3 regions of the Rummeliibacillus sp. TYF-LIM-RU47 genome follow, and region 3 is predicted to be linked to each of the others. Evidence: riboswitches for the same ligand, from Rfam matches in the RefSeq annotation. Region 3 holds a riboswitch; each other region holds the start of a gene.
The links. A riboswitch is a leader RNA that binds a small molecule or an ion and turns the genes downstream of it on or off. The one in region 3 is predicted to bind S-adenosylmethionine.
Positions count from the first base shown of each region.

Region 1: another riboswitch for S-adenosylmethionine. It lies ahead of F0527_RS07910 (methionine ABC transporter ATP-binding protein); the one in region 3 lies ahead of F0527_RS00205 (O-acetylhomoserine aminocarboxypropyltransferase/cysteine synthase family protein).
Region 2: another riboswitch for S-adenosylmethionine. It lies ahead of F0527_RS13310 (LLM class flavin-dependent oxidoreductase); the one in region 3 lies ahead of F0527_RS00205 (O-acetylhomoserine aminocarboxypropyltransferase/cysteine synthase family protein).

Region 1 covers NZ_VVIR01000001.1:1,569,867-1,574,016, reverse strand. The annotation lists gene F0527_RS07920 (MetQ/NlpA family ABC transporter substrate-binding protein) at 1-551, opposite strand, end outside; gene F0527_RS07915 (methionine ABC transporter permease) at 570-1,220, opposite strand; gene F0527_RS07910 (methionine ABC transporter ATP-binding protein) at 1,210-2,241, opposite strand; SAM riboswitch class I at 2,338-2,440, opposite strand; SAM riboswitch class I at 2,584-2,684, opposite strand; gene F0527_RS07905 (PA2928 family protein) at 3,318-4,150, opposite strand, start outside.
Region 2 covers NZ_VVIR01000003.1:145,183-149,332, reverse strand. The annotation lists gene F0527_RS13315 (SDR family oxidoreductase) at 537-1,298, opposite strand; SAM riboswitch class I at 1,557-1,670, shown strand; gene F0527_RS13310 (LLM class flavin-dependent oxidoreductase) at 1,763-2,842, shown strand; gene F0527_RS13305 (ATP-grasp domain-containing protein) at 2,835-3,782, shown strand.
Region 3 covers NZ_VVIR01000001.1:23,577-27,726, reverse strand. The annotation lists gene F0527_RS00210 (homoserine dehydrogenase) at 1-451, opposite strand, end outside; gene F0527_RS00205 (O-acetylhomoserine aminocarboxypropyltransferase/cysteine synthase family protein) at 683-1,978, opposite strand; SAM riboswitch class I at 2,088-2,199, opposite strand; gene nfsA (oxygen-insensitive NADPH nitroreductase) at 2,376-3,107, shown strand; gene F0527_RS00195 (YrzE family protein) at 3,161-4,150, opposite strand, start outside.

The sequences.
Region 1 (4,150 bases), 1.5 Mb from region 3:
GTAGGAATAAGCTCAATTTTTTTAGGGTTTTCAATAACACTATCTTTAATAGAACCTAAGCCATCATAACCATCTACTAATTTTATAAGGCCAGCCTGCTGTAGTAATAAAAGGGCTCTCCCTTGATTTGAAACATCATTTGGCAAAGCAATCTTTGCACCTTTTTTGATATCTTTAATGTCCTTCAATTTGTTTGAGTAAACAGCCATTGGTGCTAAACATGTTGTAGCAATTGGAACAAGTTTAAGATTATGTTCTTTAATAAATTGGTCAAAATAAGCAACAGTTTGGAATGAATTGGCATCCAACTCACCATCTGCTAACGCTGTATTTGGAAGTACGTAATCATTAAAAGATACAAGCTTAATTTTGATTCCTTCTTTAGCTGCTTTTTTCGCTACATAATCCCAAATTTGCGTATCTGTCCCCGTAATGCCGATTTTATATGTTTTTGATTTTCCATCTGCCTCCTTCCCGCTGGATTCGCTTGAACAGGCTGCCGTAAAAATAACTAGTGACAGCACAAGAATGGATAGTAAACATTTTTTCATTTTAATTTCCTCCTTAGATTAACCTCTTCTTATTTTTTTCGATAAAATGTTGCCAAATGACTGTAGCCCCTGAACCAAAACAATTAGTATGGCTACGGTAATTAGCATGGTGGTCGTATCAAAACGTTGATAGCCGAACGTTATGGCTAAGTCGCCAATACCACCGCCGCCTACGGTTCCTGCCATAGCCGATGCGCCAATCAGACCAATTGTCGCGATGGTAAAATTCACAATAAGTGAACTAAGAGCCTCAGGCAGTAAAAACCTGAAAATTGTCTGAAATGGAGTAGCCCCCATAGCATCTGCCGCCTCTAAAACACCTTTATCAACCTCTAGTAGCGAGCTTTCAACTAATCGAGCAATGTAAGGGCCTGCGTAGAAGACTAGTGGAACAATAGCTGCAGATGTTCCAATAGATGTTCCGACAATGAGCCGGGTAACTGGGATGATGGCTACGAGCAAAATAATAAAGGGCACAGATCGGAAAACATTGATCACTGCATTTAAAACCGTGAATACTGGAAGGTTCTCAATGATCTGTCCTTTACGAGTGACAAATAACAGGATGCCTAGCGGAAGGCCGATAATGATTGAAAAGATAAATGAAAAACCAACCATTTGAATAGTTTGAATGAGCGCTTCAATGATTTGTTCAGAATTAACTAGCATGTGCTACCACTTCCTTGTAAAGAATTTGTTGAGCTTGCATATATGATAATGCTCGTTTCACTTCCGTATCGGCTCCTTGGATTTCAACAATCAGTTTGCCAAAAGGAATACCTTGCAGTTCAGTAATATTGCCGAATAGCACATTGATTTCCACATCGAGAATTTTAGATAACTGTGATAAAAAAGGACTGCCTGTAGACTCGCCGACAAACGTAATATGGAAAATATGATTTAGTGCTTGCTTGCGTTCCATCATATTGAGAATTGATGGTGGAATTTGATCATGCATTACGGTACTAACAAAGTTTTGAGCAGTGTTAGTTTTCGGCGCGGAAAAGATATCAAATACTGTTCCTTCCTCGATCACTTTCCCCGCTTCCATCACAGCCACTCTGTCGCATATTTCTCGAATTACAGCCATTTCATGCGTGATCATTAAAATCGTAATCCCATACTCTTTGTTAATCTTCTTCAAGAGTTCCAATATGGAACCCGTTGTCTGTGGATCTAGAGCAGAGGTCGCTTCATCACAAAGTAGAATTGAAGGCTGTGTTGCTAAAGCCCGCGCTATGCCTACGCGTTGTTTCTGGCCGCCGGATAGTTGATCAGGATAGACTTGAGCTTTGTCACCTAAACCAACGAATTCAAGTAATTCTGAAACCCTTTGTTTGATTTGATCCTTAGGAACTTTACTTAAAATAAGCGGCATGGCTACATTTGCATATACTGTTTTGGAATTGAGCAAATTAAAGTGTTGAAATACCATACCAATGCTTTTCTTTACTTCGCGAATTCGCTTTTTGCTAATGGTTGTTAAGTCATGGCCGTCTACTATGACTTTTCCGGAAGTAGGTTTTTCTAGTGAATTTACACAACGAATTAAGGAGCTTTTTCCTGCACCACTGAAGCCGACTACGCCAAATATTTCACCTTTATTAACTTTTAAATTAATCGAATTTAATGCTCGTATCTCCTTTCCTCCGCTGTTATACACTTTAGAAACATTTTGGAATTCTATCATCCGTTCAATCTCCTTCCGATTTTTTCAACAAAAAAGTCCTTCTCCATGGAAGAAGAAGGACAGTAAGACATATGACTTCATATGTACGGAAACGTCTTCTTATCTTCCAAGCTTAATCGCTTGCTGGAATTGGCACGGTGCAAAAATGTCCGCTGCCGAGGTTTCAAAGGGCCAGTCCCTCCACCTCTCTTGATAAGAGCAATATTTAATTAAGTATATGTGGTACATCTGCTAAACTGTGTTTTTAATTCCCCCTTTCAAATTAATTTTGCCATAAAAAAATCCTTCTCCATGGAAGAAGAAGGACACAAAGACATATGGCTTCATATGTACAAATACGTGTTCTTATCTTCCAAGCTTAATCGCTTGCTGGAATTGGCACGGTGCATATGTCCGTTGCCGAAGCTTCACAGGGCCAGTCCCTCCGCTTCTCTGGATAAGAAAAATGATTATTTGATTGATTTTTACTATACATGGTCATTTTTGAATTGTCAATATAAAATAATATTTTAAAAGATTTTTATTTTTCTTATTGCTGTTTCTTTTATTATTTATATAGACTAACGAGGTTTATATATTTATTATTTTTATCTATTTTCAATGATTATTTATCTAATAAGCACTATATATTTTAGAAAATTTTGTTAAAATGTTATTACCCACATTTTACAAAGGAGTAATTCTATGAAAAAAATACTGACTTTTTTTTTGCTTGTAAGCTTTGTATTTCTTCTTAATTTTCTTATTTTAGGTCTTACTCGTACATTGCTACCTTATTGGACTTCTTTCTTTATCATTTGTTTAGTCATTTTCTTAGTTAATTTCTTCCGATCAATGAATAAAAATTTAACAGTAACATTTATTTTTATGGGTGTTGCATTGGGTTGTTTAGGTTTATGTTTATTTTCTTTTTTGATTACTAGTGGATATGAAATTTACAAATAAAAGTGGAAAAATACTCTTTCCAATTTAAAAGCCGATGAAATTTTACAGCTAAGTAGAATTTCATCGGCTTTTATAGATGGTTTAGAGTAAATAAAGTAGAAGAAAGAGACTTTAGTAGTTTCGTTTAATAATTATTTTCCAAGCTTATAATCATACTGATAAACTACTTTCCCTGTCTCTTTGTTGATTTTATATTGATAACGCCCCGTCCAAGCATAGACAAACTTTGTGTCAGCGAATACTTCTAATGAAGTAGTGGCATTTTCAAGTGGAGCATCTAAAAGTTGCTCCCAGATCAAGTCTCGTTTTGTAAGATCAAGCAAGGCTAAGGTCTGACGATTATCGTTTCGCTTTTTCTGATAAACAATGAGCTGCTTTTCAACAGGTTTACTTTCAACTAGCCTTACGCCCATTAGCTCGGGGTAAAGTTTTTTTATTTTATCGCTTCGCTTTTCAACGCCAGCTACACGTTCATCCCATCCTACAGGTAAAGTACGTATTTTATCAGCATAACCCGGATCTTCTTTTATCTCATTCGTAGCTAAATTTAATTTAAAATAACGACCATCTAAGCCGTAAAGATAGACTTTATTTGGACCTTTAATGGAATAGTCAGTATACATGTAGCTTAAATTATCTGCTAATACAGGGAATTTATGCAGAAAGTCTTTTTCATCTGCTTGCTTTTTCCCTGTCTTGGGATCTATAAAATAAAGGGTTTTCTTTTTATTATTTAACAACAACAAGCCTTCACTAGTCTCTCCTATTAAGTATTCTTGCCAAGTAGAGATCCTACTCCAAAGCTTTTTGCCAGTATGAAGATCAATAGCACTCATTAAGAAGCCTTTGAAGTTGGTGGTTATTCCATTTTCTGTTCCATTGGGAGTAGTTTTACTTATTTTAACGACGGATATTGGCTTTCCTTTTAAATCGAATAGTACAACAGGTGATTCTAATTCGATTC
Region 2 (4,150 bases), on a different contig from region 3:
TGCTTTTATAAAGTAAATAGAAGAAAGTAGGGAAAAGGGGACATAAAATAAAAAATATTTTTGTTTACAATATAAAGAAGAATGTACAACAATTTGTTGTACATTCCTCAATTTAATGTGTGAGATGCGAATTTATTTTACATAAGATGATAATCTGAATGGGATGAGATGGTATTTGAATGAATGGGTTGACATTGTTTATACATTTTTTTAAATGTTTTGTGCAAGAGCGTTATCACGACCACGTATTTTATTAGATACTGCTTTAATTCTTACAAAATCATTTACTACGTATTGAATGTGATTAGATAATGCTTCTCCAGTAGTAACTATTTTTGTTTTCGCTAGAGCATCTTGTTTGTCGTGCTGTTTACCGCTCTTTTGTTATTGTGTATCTCACACATTAGTATTCTATGAAGTAAACGGTTTTCGATCTGTACTCATGTCCGTGATTCTTAAAATAATTTGAAGGATTGGTTTACCAATGGTACAGAAAAAAACTCGCCGATTGTGGCGAGTTTTTTTATTCAAGCATGTTATTCAATTGTATGTTTCATGGCATTGTACATATTGGCTACATGCTCATCTGACTTATCTCGTGGCATGCGGAGTCGTTCAACGGAAGAGCCGTACCCGATTTCTTGTTTGCCTTCTCGTAAGCCCTTGAAAATGCCATCTGCGAATTCATCTAATGGCTCACCATTTGTATGCAGTCCGGCACCGCCTAGATCTGTGTTGACTGCTGGGGGGGCAACTTCAATCACTTCTATACCTGTTTCGGCAAGCTGGTGACGCAAGCTCATCGTAAAGGAGTGGAATGCTGCCTTCGTAGCTGAATAGATTGGCGCGATGACCATCGGGGTAAAAGCTAACCCAGATGTAATGTTGATAAAAGTAGCTTCTTCTTTTTTAGCGAAATAGGGTACAAAAAGCATGGTCATATGGAATGGCGCTTCAATGTTGGTGGTGATTTCTTGATTGAAATAAGCCCAATCGTTCTTTGCATCTGCTTTTAATATGTTAAAGCGTTGTTGCATTCCTGCGTTGTTCACTAACACATTCACTTCGGGATAGTTTTCTGTTACCCATTCGAATAGGGAAATGCGCTCAGATTCCATGCTTACATCGCTTTGATGAATGATCAGCTCTGGGTACTTTTCTTTTGCCTGCTGAAGAACATTTTCTCTCCGTCCTGTAACGATGACTTTGTTTCCTGCTTTTAAAAATCGTTCTGCAAAAGCTAAGCCAATTCCAGAACTTCCGCCTGTGATAAGGATTGTATTTCCTGAAAGTTTCAATGTAATTCCTCTTTTCTAATAGCATGTGATTCTGATAAAAATACAGGATCCTGTACTGACGATTTTTCAGTAGCCCATGGTAGTATATCCTAATACTACCCACTTACTATAGGGATTAACATCGTTCAAAGGCTAAGAAATTTAATAAACCTCCTTTTCTTATTAACTTAGTAAGAATTAATGGCATATTCTATTGACAATGGTTCATATTATGGGTAATATTCATTTTAAGTTGAAATTTCAAAAATCAAATAATTCGATCTATCCAGAGAGGTGGAGGGACATGGCCCTTTGAAACCTCAGCAACAGGTTCTACTAATGTAGTAGAATACTGTGCTAATTCCATCAGGCATATAGCTTGGAAGATAGGAGAAGACAAACTTGTTTTGTTAAAAGTCTCTTTCCCTATCTCGGGAGGAGACTTTTTTATTTGTATAATTAGCTTTGGGAAAAGGAGTGGAGAAATGAAGTACGGATTTTGGTTGCCTATTTTTGGTGGTTGGTTGAGAAATGTAGAGGAAGAAAATATGCCGCCCACGTATGAGTATGCGAAAACAGTAATTCAATCAGCAGAAAAATGGGGATATGATACAACATTAATCGCAGAACTATATTTAAATGATATTAAAGGCACTGACCAAGATTCGTTAGAGGCATGGTCTACGGCGGCAGCTTTGGCAGCAGTAACAGAAAAAATTGAAATCATGGCAGCCGTTCGCCCCGTATTTCATAATCCTGCTGTAACTGCAAAAATGGCGGCAACTATTGATCATATTAGCAAGGGACGTTTCACATTAAATGTAGTTTCGGGCTGGTGGGCAGAAGAGGCGAAGCAATATGGCGGCGTTTTTACCGAACATGACGAGCGCTATGATAGAACGGCCGAGTTTATTGAAATATTGAAAGGCTTATGGACGGAAGATACATTTTCTTATCAGGGGAAGTTTTATCAAATAGAGCAAGCAAAGCTTTCGCCTAAACCAGTGCAATGTCCTCATCCAATTTTATATGCTGGCGGGGAAAGTGAAAAAGGTAAACAAATCATTTCATCGCTATGTGATGCCTATGTCATTCATGGTCATACAGTGGAGGAAGCGAAGGCTAAGATTTCTGATATGAAAACGCGTAGAGAAGAAGCTGGTCGTGAGCCCTTTAAAACTCTTGGAATGGCAGCCTATGTGATTTGCCGTGATACGGAAGAAGAAGCGCAAGAAGAATTAAAGCGAATTACAACGGTGAACAATCTAAGTGGATATGCAGGCTTTAAAGACTTTACATCTAAGTCAGAGCTTGAACATCAAATTCAGTTACAGGATTATTCAGTATCTAATCGCGGAATCCGACCAAATTTAGTTGGCACACCTGAGCACATTGCGAATCAAATCATAGCCTTTGAGGGAGCAGGAGTTAACTTGCTACTATTACAATGTTCTCCACAGCTAGAGGAACTGGAGCGCTTTTCGAAACAGGTTATGCCGAAAGTGGAAGAATTAAGGTCCACAATCCTAGAAAACAAAAGCAGGGGGCAGGAATATCATGTCTAAAATATACGTAATTCATGAGAATAGTGAATGGACAGAGCATCTATTTAAAAGATTAGAAGAGTTAGAACTTCCTTATGAAGATTGGAATCTTGTAAAAGGGACAGTTGATCTTACATCTACTCCACCTGAAGGGATTTTTTACAATCGCATGAGTGCTTCATCTCATACACGAGGCAACCGATTTGCTCCAGAGTTAACAAGTGCTGTTCTCTCTTGGTTGGAGCACCATGGCAGAGTAGTGATCAATGGAAGCCGTGCCCTTCAGCTAGAGGTAAGTAAGGTCTTACAGTACTTAGAACTAGAGAAGTACGGCATCAAAACACCGAAAACAATTGCTGCAGTAGGAAGAGAAGAAATTCTGAAAGCAGCGAAGGAATTTGGCACAAAGAAATTTATAACAAAGCATAACCGAGCTGGAAAAGGGCTTGGGGTACAGCTTTTTACGTCTGTAGATGCCCTGCAAAACTATATTGATGGGGATAGCTTTGAGGAACCAGTCGATGGAATTACATTGCTGCAGGAATATATCGAGTCTCCTGAGTCTTTTATTACACGTAGTGAATTTATTGGTGGAAAGTATTTTTATGCTGTTCGGGTGGACACTTCTGAAGGCTTTGAATTATGTCCTGCCGATGCATGTGCAATTGATGATCTTTTCTGCCCTGTTGGAGAAGAAAGCGCCAAACCTGCAAAATTCCAGATTAGAGAAGGCTTTGAACATCCTATTTTTGAGAAATATGAACTTCTGCTAGCAGCCAATGATATAAAAATCGCAGGTATAGAGTTTATCCAAGATAAAGAAGGCCATATTTACACATATGATATTAACACGAATACCAATTATAACAGTGAAGCGGAAGCCAACAAAGGTATTTATGGAATGCTTGAAATAGCTAAGTATTTAGGTGGAGAGCTTAAAAAATTGGAAGTGACTGTATAGGCTAGCGAGTTAATATTTGATCCGTATGATCAAATCAATTGGACAATAAAAACGGCTGAGGCCGTTTTTTTTGCCTTTTCAAAGAAAATAATCGTATTACAAGTTTTAAACGGCACTAATTTAGTCGCTTTGCGAGGACTAACGCTTTTTCTAGGGGTTTATCTGAAGTCAACGTTTTTAGAAGAAGTTAAATATAAAATTGCAAGTTTCTTAAACTGATTTTGATTATATGATGTTTTAGTATATTTTCAATGGATTTATAAACTATTGTTTGAATATCTTGCGCATGTTATGAAAATAACCGGGTTTTTTCCATAGCTGACATTGTATAATGAACGTATTATTATTCCAACTCACAGTATGACAGG
Region 3 (4,150 bases):
GGACCTCATTGACACGAAGCAGATTTTGCATCGTTTTTATAACAGGAACGCCGCCTGCAACTGTTGCATCAAAACCTACCTGCACTCCCTGTTTCGCTGCTTTTTCCTGAAGTGATTTACCATGCTTAGAAAACATCACTTTATTAGCGGTGATAACGTTGCATCCCTTTTCAATAAGGCGGTCAAGGTATTGATATGCAGGTTCCTCTCCTACAATTGCTTCGAAAACAACATCAAGATTCGGAATATCCAGGATTTCCTCTATTTGATTTGTCAGCAACTCTTTAGCAGCGTGAGGACGTGGCTTATTCGGATTGCTTACGAGGATTTTTGCTACTTCTAGGTCGACACCTAGCATCCGTTTCAATTGACTGCGCTTTTCTGTTAATATGCGATAGACCCCCTGGCCAACTGTACCGAAACCTAATATAGCAACCTTTACCTTTTTCAAAAAACCGCCTCCATTCTCTTAATCAATTAATCTACATACTGATGATTTTAGCTTACACAGAGTATGTTTACAAGATAATTCCTCCCATAAAAGACATATGTATTTACAGTGTGTTCATTCAATTCAAAATGAAAAGAGTGACAAGACAATCCATCACTCTTTTCTTTATTTATTTAAAAATCTTAGGAAATGCTGCTATTTCCCTGAGGCGAAGTGAAACTCATTAACAAATTATTTTGCTGCAACTTTTGGGCTTACCTTTGTGAATGCTTCTTCTAGTGCAGAGATGATATCATCGATTGCTTCTAACCCAATAGATAAGCGAATTAATTCCTCTGGCACGCCTGATTTTTTCAACTCTTCACTGTTTAATTGTTGATGAGTAGTAGAGGCTGGATGAATAATCAATGAGCGGGCATCTCCTACATTTGCCACGTGGCAGAACAATTCGACATTGTCGATAAATTCGCGTCCAGCATCTCTGCCCCCTTTAATTCCAAATGTAAGAACAGAGCCATAACCATTCTTTAGATATTTTTTGGCAAGAGGAGCGAATTCGCTATCAGAGAAGCCGTTGTATCCTACCCATTCCACCTGAGGATGCTGACGTAAGTATTCAGCTACCTTTCTAGCATTTTCATTATGATAAGGCACACGAAGATGCAGTGTTTCAAGACCCTGTAATAACTGGAAGGCAGCATCTGGGCTAAGCGTTGGCCCAAAGTCGCGCAGCAATTGTACGCGCAGGCGTGTAGTGAAAGCTGCATTACTCACATCAATGCCATATCGGATGCCATGATAGGATTCATCTCTTTCTGTATAGTCAGGGAATTTACCTCGTGTCCAATCAAACTTGCCTGCATCCACCACAACACCACCGATTGTCGTACCGTGCCCGCCAATCCACTTAGTCGCAGAGTGAATCACAATATCAGCACCATATTCGATAGGATTGCATCCAATCGGTGATGCAAATGTATTGTCGATGATTAGAGGGATTTCGTGTCGATGGGCAACATCCGCAATACTTTCGATATCTGCTACTGAAAGACTAGGATTACCAATCGTTTCAACATAAATCGCTTTTGTATTTTTTTGGATTGCACCTTCAAAATCTTCAAGCTTCCGTTCATCTACAAATGTAGTATTGATTCCGTATCGTGGCAAAGTATTGGCAAATAAATTGTACGTTCCTCCATATACACTCGCAGCTGAAACTATATGATCACCAGCACGCGCTATATTTAAAATAGAAAATGAAATGGCCGCCATGCCTGATGATAAAGCAACCGCTGCTGTTCCACCTTCAAGCAGGGCTACTCGTTTTTCAAAGACATCAACAGTAGGATTCATGATTCGAGAATAAATGTTACCTGGCTCTTCCAAGGCGAATAATTTCCTTGCATGCTCTGTATCATTAAACCTATAGGCTGTAGTTCGGTATACCGGCACTGCAATTGCACCAGTTGTAGGATCAGGCGTTTGGCCTCCACGTACTGCTAAAGTCTCTTTACGAAATTCTGTCATTCTAATTCCCCCTAATATAGTTTGAGATGGAAATCTGAGGCATGTGGCAAGGATTTTCCAAAAGAAAAACCCTTCTTCACATAAGAAGAGGGTCATTAGCATTTTCCTCCCCTTATCTGTCAGATCCGCAATAAAGAATCTGTAGGAATTAGCACCATGTAAGATAACTTACTGGTTGCCGGGCATCGCAGGGCCTTTCCCTCCGCCACTCTTGATAAAGGTAATTTATTCTGTTCCATCTTGTTGTTGTAAGTATAGGTATTGCATTTTAAAAAGTCAATACTATTTTTTGATATTTCTAAATATTACATACAAGCGGATTCGTTTCGCTAGTCATTTCCTACAATTTCTCCTATAGTTAATTAAAGAAATCCACAAAATAGGAGTTGTTCTACAGATGGTTAAAGATTTATTGCGTAGCCATTCATCTGTTCGAAAATATACAGGTGAAGAGATACCAAAAGAGGTTGTACGAGATTTAATTGAAACAGCACAAATGGCTGCTACCTCACATTTCATCCAAGCATACAGTGTCATCTGGGTAACTGATGCTGACAAAAAGAAAAAATTAGGCGAGCTCTCTAACAATGAGTTCCAATTCAAAACAGCAGGTGCTTCTTTCTTATTCTGCGTTGACTTCAAGCGTTTGGAGGCTGCCGGCAAAAAGCAAGGTGTAGAAATTGTGGCTGATTCTGCTGAAAACCTTCTTGCAGGCGTAGCCGACGTAGCGCTATTTGCACAAAACTTTGTTATTGCTGCTGAATCAGAAGGATACGGTATTTGTTATATTGGCGGTGCGCGTAATAACCCAGCTGAGATCAGCGAATTATTCAATCTGCCTGAACACGTTTTCCCTATGTTCGCCATGACAATCGGAAAACCGACGAAAAGAAATGAAACAAAACCAAGACTTCCACTGGATGCCGTGCTGCATGAAAATAGCTATGATGAAGAAAAATACGATACATTACTTGATGAATATGATGCGACATTAGAAGAATACTACCAACATCGTTCATCGAATCAAAAAATGTCGAATTGGACAAAACAAATGGCTGATTTCTTAGTTGAACAGCGTCGTCCATTTATCAAAGACTTTCTTGCAACCAAAGGATTTACTTGGAAATAGAAAAAAGCTCTATAAGGTTTTTGGCTTTCGTCTACCTTATAGAGCTTTTTTAATTATTTTTCTTCGATTCCCTCTATAACCATTTCTTTTACTGGTAAAAAGACTTCGCTTGAATTCACATATTTCAGCTTTACAGTGTCACCTTCTTTCAGATAGACGGCGAGAGGAGCCACTTCTGAACTCACAATATAATTTTCTTTATTATCTAGCAAGAAGGAAACAGTAGTGAAATCCCCATTCTTTTCTTTATAAACGCGGACTATTTTTCCTTGAGCTTCTTTTTCTTCTGCTTCAGATGTTCCTTTTAACGAACTGTTGCCAATTCGGGAGATAATTGTTTTATATTGCCTTAATGCTTCATTTGGAGTTGCTGCAGATACTGAAAGTTCAGGCCTTGCTGCAGACACAATCGAGTAATTTTGCAGGAAGCCATTGGAATCTAATACTGGTACAAGCCAGCTAGCTTCACCGTAAAAATTGTAGATAATCGGCATAGAAGCACGCCATTTTTTCTCAATGAATTTTTTCTCAATGATTTGAATAGCACCCTGTGAATCCATATAGGATTCTTCTTTATTGCCTGTATAGTACGTTGCATGACCTGTGCGAGCGTCTGTTAAAGAGTAGCCAAGCATAGAATCTACGCCTTTTTTCGGGCTTCTAAAATCAGTGAAATAATACATGGTTCCATTCTCATCAAAAACAGGGCTGACATTTGCTTCTGTCCCTTCATCTGATGGCAATTTCACATCTTTCTTGCCGACTAGACTATTCCAAAAGCCATGCACATATTTGCCGAAATATTCATTTTGTCGACTTACCGCTTCTGGAGAGATTGCTCCGTCAATAAAGGCAGGTATTTTATCTAATGTATACGTTTTAGAAGCGCCTGTTTTTACATCTACCATAACAATGCCCTTTGGATCAAAGCCATTACGCGCAGAAATGAATTTTCCATACGTTCTGATGTAATACGGCTTGCCGTCATCGTCTACTTCCAATTGTGGATCGCCATAAAAAATTTCTTTTGGATTAGCAAGTCT